3 regions of the Microcoleus sp. A6-C6 genome follow, and region 1 is predicted to be linked to each of the others. Evidence: riboswitches for the same ligand, from Rfam matches in the RefSeq annotation. Region 1 holds a riboswitch; each other region holds the start of a gene.
What was found. Region 1 has a riboswitch for cobalamin ahead of QUB52_RS03550 (DUF1636 domain-containing protein). Riboswitches for the same ligand answer to the same signal wherever they lie in the genome.
Positions count from the first base shown of each region.

Region 2: linked by a shared signal. The riboswitch ahead of QUB52_RS13390 (hypothetical protein) and the one ahead of QUB52_RS03550 (DUF1636 domain-containing protein) in region 1 are both predicted to bind cobalamin.
Region 3: linked by a shared signal. The riboswitch ahead of cobG (precorrin-3B synthase) and the one ahead of QUB52_RS03550 (DUF1636 domain-containing protein) in region 1 are both predicted to bind cobalamin.

Region 1 covers NZ_JAUBVR010000004.1:75,574-78,855, forward strand. Annotated here, with positions in the region: gene QUB52_RS03540 (hypothetical protein) at 1-61, shown strand, start outside; gene QUB52_RS03545 (Uma2 family endonuclease) at 140-700, shown strand; gene QUB52_RS03550 (DUF1636 domain-containing protein) at 859-1,269, opposite strand; cobalamin riboswitch at 1,292-1,438, opposite strand; gene QUB52_RS03555 (serine/threonine protein kinase) at 1,581-3,282, shown strand, end outside.
Region 2 covers NZ_JAUBVR010000027.1:73,528-76,809, forward strand. Annotated here, with positions in the region: gene metE (5-methyltetrahydropteroyltriglutamate--homocysteine S-methyltransferase) at 1-278, opposite strand, end outside; gene QUB52_RS13390 (hypothetical protein) at 291-1,448, opposite strand; cobalamin riboswitch at 1,916-2,062, opposite strand; gene QUB52_RS13395 (hypothetical protein) at 2,093-2,251, opposite strand; gene QUB52_RS13400 (response regulator) at 2,596-3,282, shown strand, end outside.
Region 3 covers NZ_JAUBVR010000083.1:18,578-21,859, reverse strand. Annotated here, with positions in the region: gene cobG (precorrin-3B synthase) at 121-1,566, opposite strand; adenosylcobalamin-variant (AdoCbl-variant) riboswitch at 1,623-1,702, opposite strand; gene QUB52_RS24610 (hypothetical protein) at 1,933-2,625, opposite strand; gene cbiE (precorrin-6y C5,15-methyltransferase (decarboxylating) subunit CbiE) at 2,846-3,282, shown strand, end outside.

The DNA of each region.
Region 1 (3,282 bases):
TTACGATCCTAAAAGTCCTAATTTATTTGAATTTAAACAGCAGATTGTTCTGCAAAATTAGGCGATTCAACAGCACTTTTATACAAGATAAATATTTTTTGTCTTACAATGAAGATCGGTAGCATTGAGGAATTTATTTATGACGATCGCAATTGAGCGCATTACCCTTGAAGAATTTCTGAAACGGCCAGAAACGAAACCAGCCAGCGAATACATTGAAGGCGAGATCGTCCAAAAACCTATGCCGAAAACAAAGCACAGCCTATTGCAATTAAGAAGCTGCAACGAAATTAATTGTGTGACTGAAACTCCCAAGATAGCTTATGCTTTTCCTGAGTTGCGGTGTACGTTTGGCGGGCGATCGATTGTTCCCGATGTTGCGGTACTATTGTGGGAACAGATTCAATTTGATGAGAACGGCGAACCGTTGGATGATGTGCTAATTGCACCCTATTGGGCGATCGAAATCCTGTCGCCACAACAAAGCTCAAATCGCGTAACTAAAAAAAATATTCACTGTCTGCAACATAATTGTCAGTTGGGATGGCTAGTCGATCCAGGCGATCGATCAATTTTAGTATTTTTACCCAATCAACAACCGCAATTCTGCGAAGGTAGCGATGTCGTTCCCGTGCCCGAAATGATTCCCATGAGTATCACTGCCGAACAAGTGTTTAGCTGGCTGAGAATGCAAGCATAAACAGCAGGTTCTTAGTGAGGACTTGGCGTTGCTGATTGACGGTATGAATTAAGTTCTACCCAAAACCTCAACGACCCAAAAAGTCTATGTTTTACTCAATGGTAAAAAAAGTCAATTCATACTCAAGTTCAGCAACGCCAAATTTTCGTTCCTTATCTCTAATTTCCCAGCGGTGGAATCTTCGCCAAAACACCTTTTTTCAAAGCTTGAGGACGCTCAGACCAAGGCAACAAACCATCCGGCTTAGCATAATATTGACTCGCACATTCAAGCACAGCCTCGACGCTTTCCGGCTCATTGGCAGGCAAATCACCAAACAAATAAGTATACTTTCCAGCAGCAGCAAAAGACACGGCACAAGCATGACTGCAAGCACTCATACACTCAACTTCCCGAATATCAAATTCATCTGAAAACTTCCAATCTTTAGCGAGTTTCGATAAATCTTCCATGAATTGTTGGCCGCCACTTTTACCTTCGCGCTTGCCATCTTTCCAAACACTAGCGCAAGCAGTACAAACTAAAAGACAGTGTTTTGTGCGTACAGCCGTGTTAGTTCCATTCATCATCCATACCTCGTAGATGCGTGTAAAAGTGAGTTAGATATCGGCGGGCATTCTGACTTGAGAAACCACAAGGATTTCATTACAGTTGCGGGACAGCGCCGGACTTGCACCGAACTTTCCCCGTTTCCTCTGGCGGCTGCTCCCCGCTAGAACCGATCGCAAATTCAAATCTTACCACACTTGCCGCCCTTTCCCAAAAAAGTTATGTTGGTAACAGCGATTTTTAATATCTACCCACATAAATTAACCCCGTTCGTAGTAAGGACTTTAGTCCTCTGATATTTCTGCGGACTGAAGTCCTCACTACAAACCTTATGAACACCTTCCCCGACTTTTCCACCCACGGCTATCAACTAACCAGCGAACTCGGATACAACAGTCTGGGCGGGCGCGTCACCTATCTCGCTACAAAAATTAACACAAATAAGCCCGTTGTTATTAAGCAATTTCAATTCGCCCAATTAGGTGCTAGCTGGGCGGAATACGATGCTTACGAACAAGAAATCAAAGTGCTCAAAAAGCTCGCACACCCGGGAATTCCCCGCTATCTCGATGCTTTCGGGACTGACAGCGGATTTTGCATGGTGCAGGAATACAAAAATGCCGAATGTGCGATCGCCCGGACTTTCTCGCCGCCGGATATTAAACAAATTGCGATCGCCACTTTAGAAATTCTAGCTTACCTGCAATCCCAAAAACCGTCCGTAATCCACCGCGACATCAAACCAGAGAACTTATTAATCGATGACGAGTTAAATGTTTACTTAGTAGACTTCGGTTTTGCCCGCTTAGGAGGTGGAAACATCGCCGCCAGCAGCGTTGTCAAAGGCACAATGGGATTCATGCCACCAGAGCAAATGTTTAACCGACAATTAACACAAGCATCCGACCTTTACGGCTTGGGGGCGACGCTGATTTGCCTATTAACAGGTACAAAATCCGTGGATGTCGGTAACTTAATTGATGATAATTATAGCATTCATTTCCGGCATTTAGTACCGCCATTGCAGCAGGGTTGGATGAACTGGCTGGACAGGATGGTAGCACCGAGATTGCAGGATCGACATCAGTCAGCGACTGAGGCTTTAGCCGTTCTGAAATCTCTGGATGTTAGTAGCTTGCCGAAAGTGAGGCTTGAGCGCGATACGCTGGAATTTGCCGCTACAGAATATGGAGAAACAATAACACAAACCATCGCAATTAGCAACCCAATTCCCGATACAATGCTTTGTGGCAGATGGGAAGTCGCGCCGCATCCGAATGATCCGCCGCATACACCTTACGATCACCCTTGGATCTCGTTTGAGCCGCAGAAATTTGAGAGCAATAATTTTGATGTCAAAATCCTAGTTGATACCAAACAATTGTTGGCAAGTCAAGCTTATGAGCGCTATATAATCTTCCATACAAATTCCGAACCCGACACTTATCAACTCAAAATTAAAGTCACAACAGCTCTCCTTCCTATACCAAAACTAACTACTTTATTGTCTAAGGGCAACCTGATTTTGATCTGCTGGTTGGTGTTATTCGGCTTTCTATTTAGTATGGGCAGCAACTATGAGATTGCTTTGGGTATTATTATGAGCTTAGTCTATGGATTTGCAGTTGCTGAAATCACACTCTTAGCAGAATCACATGGAAATAAAAAAACTTGGGTAGGAGGAGTATTAGGATCGCTAATAGGATTAATTTTATATTTTTTCGTTTTGTCTGTTGTTACTGAAGTTATTCGTAATTTACCCCTATCGAACAATACAATTCTATCAATTGCTGCCTCGATAGGGATGGTAATTGCGCTGATATTCTTTAGTTTATGTGGAGCTGCACTTGGAAGTATGATGAATAGGAATTTGGCTATGATTATTGCTATTATCGGGCAATTTTTATTATTTGCATTGTTTGCATTGTTTTCTTTCGTGGCAATGATATTCGATGAGGCTTTCAATGCAGCATTTTTTATTTTCCTAAGCAATTTATGTTGCATGATAGTTTATTTGTGTTGCATGATAGTTT
Region 2 (3,282 bases), on a different contig from region 1:
AAATATTCCACCATATCGGTGCGCTCAAATTCGCCATGCACTAACACATCTAGCCCAATTTCTTCTTGAATTTTAATGCTCTCGGCAATTTGAGCGTCGATCGCAGTTTGATAGTTTTCCTGATTCAATTCACCCTTTTTGTAGCGCAGCCGCAGTTGTCGCACTTCCGGGGTTTGAGGAAACGAGCCGATCGTTGTAGTGGGAAAAATGGGCAGAGAAATCTGTTTTGATAGCCGCAAACCGTAGGATAATTTGCGTTGAAAGTCATTCGTTGTCAAGCTTTTTAGACGTTACTGCACGGCAATATTGGTCGGGCTAAATTTCTCGAAGGTTGTCCAAGCCTCGCTAATTTTAGCGCGATCGCTTCCAGTTTCTTCTCCGGCTAAACTGCGTGCCAAAAACTTCACAGCTTGCAGTTTTTGTTCGGCAAAACTCAACACGTTGCGGAGAGGTTCTGGCAACTTTGTTTCCCGTGCGGCATCGTAGGGAACAAACTGCAATGATGCCGACGGCTGAATTACAATATCGGGCGTAATTCGCTGAATATCTTGCAGCACTGGTAGCACTTCTTCTGGACGAATTTGCCAAATATTGCGAGCATCTACAATTCCCACACCCAATCGTTTATCAGCAGGAAATCCCTGTTCTTTAAGCAATTCCAAATTGCGTCCGCGAGTGAAATCTAAGCTAATTGCAGCAACTGGTAACTGCATCACCCAAGGATAGGTATCTCCCAAATCATCAAAGTAAGTAACTAAATCGATGGGAAGTTTAATTTCAGCGAAGGAACTATAGGTTGACTCAAAGGCTTCTTTGAATTGGCCAGCATCCCCCATAACCAAAGCAGGTTCGTGAATTTGAACTTCAGAAATACCCAAGTTTTTTAATGCTTTCAGCAACGCAATATAACGCTCTAGCAATCTTGAAACTGCTTCATTTAAGGGTATATCAAACCGACTCAATCGCAGTAAAGTAATGGGGCCTAAGACAATAGGTCTTACTTTTTCGCCTAATAAAGTTTGAGCGCGATTAACTGTTTCTAGAAAGTCGCTGAAATCGGCAGGCTGCCATTCTGAGGGAATTTCTGGTACCAGGTAGTGATAGTTGGTGTCGAACCATTTAGTCATTTCTAGCGCCGGTATTCCTTCTTTGCCCCGCGCCATTGCAAAGTAGCGATCTAAACCTGATAAATGCTGAAAGCGATCGGGGATTAACCCCAGGCGAACTGTCCAATCCAGAACATGATCGTAGAGGGTAGTATCGCCAACACCGATGCGATATATACCTGATTTTAGCTGTGTTTGCCAGTTTTCTATTTCTAGTTTTCTGACTGTTTGCAGTAGATTATGTGCATTTAATTTGTTACTCCAAAAGGCTTCTAGTGCCTTCTTGACTTCACGATTTTTACCAATGCGAGGATATCCAATGGTTGCAGTTGAAATTGACATAATTTTTCCTAAGTATGGTTAATCAATAAATAGAGTCATCAGTACAAAGAGCGATCGCAATTGACTGAATTTTTACTATTGATATTTTCTGAATTATCCAGTTGAGTTTTTGACATTCCATAGAAAATTTGTCGGAAAATAAGGGTATCCGATGCTGAATTTTCTATAGCAATGCCATCAGATTGCAATGTGACGCATCCAAGACAAAATTATCTGAACTTCCAACATAGCCATAACAAAGCTGTTAGAAATTACAGCAGGCAAAAGCCCAGTAATATTTCTTGCATCTAAAACTAGATAATGCTGTTGAGGCTAACTTTTTTAACTCACTGTGTCGCCCTAGAAACCAATTCCACCACAGGTTTCTCACGGGTTAAGGAGCATAATAGCCGATCGCGCAGCGTCTCTAAAATCGAATCGAATTGAAAACAAAATGCTGAAGACATCCGTACCTCGCAGATGGATTAAATTGAACAATACAATCGGCGGGCATCCTGACTAAGAAACGACTATACGCTTCATCACAGTTGCGGGACAGCGCCGGGTTCGCACCGGACTTTCCCCGTTTCCTCTGGTGGGTGATCTCCACAAGAACCGATTAGGTCATACCATAGCACATTTTTCAAAATATGCAACCCCTAAAATCAAGTCTGGCGATCGAATATCATCAATAATCTTGGACGCAAGCGCGATTTGAAACCGGGTTTTTTACCAAAATCCTTCGTTCCAGCCAGCAAATTAGGCAAAAACCCGGTTTCTTTGGTTTCGATGCGTAAGTCCCGATCGAAATCATTTGCCTGCATCTTTAAGATTCGGCGTTGCTTAATCAGGGTATGAAAAAGAATTAGGCAAAAATCCAGAAGCTTTGTGGACAATGGTTTTTATGATTTGCATATTTAGCCGTTCATACCGTAAATCAGCAACGCCAAAGCCGAATATTTGCCACCCAAACCTTCAACAATTGTCCGCGTATTGGCAACCAGCATTTGGCGATCAATATCGCCTGCACTTCCCAGTTTAAGATTTGTTGCAATTTGAGTAAATCTAGCTCGCCAGTGATAACAAAATAATCCAATGTGGGTAAAATAATTTTATCAGGGCAACTCGAAGCAGCGAACAAGTTTACATCAGAAACCGGGTGGGAGTGATGAGTACAGTTTTAGTGGTGGAAGATTCCCGCAGCCAGCGGGAGTGCATTTCACATCAGTTGAGATGCAGCGGATTAAATGTAATTCAAGCATCAGACGGTGTGGAAGCGCTGGATAAAGTTGGAAGAAATTCCCCAGATTTAGTATTATTAGATATCGTAATGCCCCGCATGGACGGTTACGGAGTTTGCCGTTTAATTAAAGCTAATCCCGAAACTCGGAATATACCGATCGTATTTTTAACCGGGAAGGGACAGCAGTTAGCTTTGTTCTCCAGGGCGATCGATCGCGCCGAAGCGTATGTTAGCAAACCTTGGCAGCCGAGGGAACTTTTGTCAACGATCAAAAAAGTGTTACTAAATGCCAATATTAAGTTCGATCGAGCTTCAGCGGACGCTTGGACGGAATACGGTATTTTAAACTTAAGTACGATCGAACTGTATCAAAGTAGCGCCGATGCTTGGACAAAATATAGCACTCAAATCATTAAATTGTATGATACCAGTTTAGCAGCTTTTCAGCAAGCTTTGGCAATTGAACCGAGTCACTCGAATGCCAACCAATATCGCAATCGAGTCCAGACAATCCGGGCAATTTTGATGAAAAAATTAGAGGAGACTCAACCTTGCAAAGTCTGCGATTATTATTACGGGAAAGACGGCATTAATTGTGCAGTGCATCCCGCT
Region 3 (3,282 bases), on a different contig from region 1:
GTAGTTTGTTTGATTGATGAAATAGCTTTTTAAATGAACCGCAAAGGCGCTAAGGGCGCGAAGTAAGAAAGAGAAGGGGAGATGATTACAATTTTTCGGTTTTAATGGATATTTTTTGTTTTAATTCTGATTTTCTGGGCTAAGTAATTTCTGCAATTTGTCGATCGCCCATCGATCGCAAAATTCGCCAAATGACTCCCGATGTTCTCGCAACTGCTGATATACTCGAAGCATTTGCTCGATCGCGCGGGGCATCTCGGTGACAGTCACAGCGGGGAAGATTTGCCGTCCAAAGGGCAAGTCTTTTTTACCTACATAAATGTTGTAACCTGCGATCGTCTGGTTTCCCTGCTCAATCTGAATTCCTATTAGGGTGATGTCTATTGGCTGGTGTTGGGCGCAGGATTTTTCGCAGCCGCTGAAATGGATGTTGATCGATCGGTTGATCGTCAGTTTTTGCGCTAAATCCCTCGCCATTTCTAGGGCGTGACTTTGAGTATCTGTCGCCGCCGACGCGCAGCCGCTGCTACCGGCGCAAGCAACTAAGCAGGAATCTAGGTTAGTTGCGGATGAGTGCAATCCTAAATCGGCGATTTGCTGTTTGACCTCAGAAACTTGGGAGTTGGGGATGTCGGAAATCACCAGATTTTGCCACGGTGTAAGCCTCAGAGTGCCGTTGGCGAGATTTTTGGCTAAGTTTGCCAAATTCCGCAGTTGCTTTGATTCTAGCTTGCCTAAAGGCAGGGCAATGCCGATGTAGGAGAAATCCGACTGTTGCTGACGGTGGATGCCGAGATTGGCGTTAGGTTCGATCGCTCTTTCTGAAAGTTCGATCGCGCTTCGCCTCAAGGGAAACGGCAATTTTGTCTCTACTTTTTCGAGATAACTTTCAACGCCCCAATCGGCTAGCAAGTGCCGCAAGCGCGGTTTTTTGCCCTCAATTCGCGGCCGATTTTTGGTGTATTCCAGATAGACATTAGCGAGGGCTGCTAATACTGAAATAGTTTGCGATTGTTCGAGAATAATTGCTGTATTGCTGTTTAAATGTAGGCGGAAAACTATTTCATAATTTGTCGGAATGCTTTCTGCTACTAATAAAATATCGTTCCGTAAATTGCGGATTGAGACTAATTCCCCGCCATCAAAACCAATGCTGAATTTAGCGGAAAGTTCCGATAACTCAGGATGAGTTTGCAGGTAATCATCCCAAGCTTTCACTAGGGGGCGAGTATCGAGTAACTGCTGTCTGTCGATTCCTGCTGTTGGGCTTGCCATCATATTACGAATCGGGTCAACTTCAACGCGGCGAGACGCTAATCCCAATTCCTGCAAATCTTGCCAAACTTCTGGGGGAATTTCTGAGTGCAATTCTCTAATTTGCAAATTTGCGCGATTTGTGATTTGCAAACAGCCGGTACTGTAGCGATCGACTAAATTGGCGATCGACCAACATTGTTGTACGCTTAAAATTCCCCCCGGAATCCGCATCCTCGATAATATTCCGTCGCGGGCGCGAGAACCGGAGAATAGGCCCGGACAAGTCGGTAAATCAGTCAAAACTAACAAATAATCTCCTTCCCCGTGCGACGCAGGGAACCTACAAGTAAACGCGCAAAACGCGCCCCGAAATCGGCATTCTGACTCTCACAGTTGCGGCACAGCGCCGGAATTGCACCGGACTTTCCCGCTTTCAGGTTTAAGAAATGTATCACAAGTCGATCGCCCGCAGCGAAAATTCTCAACTTTCTTAACAAATGCCCGCTAATTTTGTATAGTTTTCAGAGGAATAGCGAGAAACAGACTTTTTTACAAAAATATAAAGGTTGCAGACCGCAGATTCGCTAAAAAACCCGGTTTCTTTGGTTAAAGTGCATCCAGGACTCAGTTAAATTGATTCGCTGGCCCAGATTCATACCAATGCAACGATACTTGTTATTTTATGGTTAATTTGGCTTGGCTAGTGCGATCGCCCATTGCCCCAGTAATAGTAACAGTTCCCGGTCGCAGCGCTTGAAATGTGCCCGCTGATTGCGTTTGAGCAAGCAACGGCTCCAGATTGGGAGATTTGCTGGGTGCACCAGGTATCGGTTGCTGATAGTCTGTAGTCGAAAATCGGAAATAAGTTACTGGCGGAAGCAATCTCCCCTTTGAATCGGAGACAAACATTTTAAAGGTAATGCGATCGCCCACGCGGACGGTTGCAACTTCTGGTAGAATCCGAAGTGTCCAATCAGGCGGGTAAACAATACCGGACATAGAGAGTGTTTCTTCTCCACCTTTTTTTGCGAAGACGGAAAACTCTCCCGGCGCAATACCAGTCACAATTCCCTTTGAGGAAACTTTGACGATTCCTGCATTGTCAGACGACCACACCCACTGTTTCTCGGACTGCGTATTTCGTACATTACACCCTGAAGGGTCGTCGGTACTCGCGATTTTTAGCTTAGTCGTTTGACCCACAATTAAAGGATTTACTTCCGAAGAATCGTAGTAAAGGCAAGGGGGACCGTCAACTAGACGTAGAAATGCTCGGTTCTCCCATACCGTAATACCTGTGAATCCGAATAACAGAACAATCGCAGTTACGCAGCCGAACCCGATTACTTCGTTCTCTTTTTTCTTCATATTTAATATTGGTTTTTTTTGTATCTATTGATGAACTTGGCTTTGAGTATGTTGTCGCAAGCTGCGTGAAGCGAAGCTATCCCGTAGGGAATCGCCCAAACATCGAGTCGCAAAAAGTAGCAGAAAGACTGGGAATGAGGCAAGTAGAAGCAAGAATTATGAATAAAAATCCCATATTATTCTTGAGAATTGATAAGTTGTAATTAACAGTAAAAACTCAATGGACAAATGGCTTTCGGTGGTGGGGATTGGCGAAGACGGACTTTTGGGATTGAGCCCGATCGCCCTTTCCCTACTCGATCAATCTAAAATCGTTGTCGGGGGCGCGCGCCACCTCGCAATGCTACCAACAGACGACACCCGCGAAAAATTAATTTGGGCTTCACCACTACAAACAACAGTTGACAGCATCATCAGCCGTCGAGGAGAGTCTGTTTGCGTGCTCGCAAGTGGCGATCCGATGTGTCACGGGATTGGTGTCACGCTGTCGCGCCAAATTCCGATCGCCGAAATGACAATAATTCCCGCAGCATCGGCTTTTAGTCTGATTTGCGCGCGTTTGGGTTGGGCGCTGGCGGATGTTGAGACTTTTAGTTTAACAAATCGCCCGATCGCCTCGATCGCCCTTGCTTTCTATCCCGGTGCACGCTTGCTGGT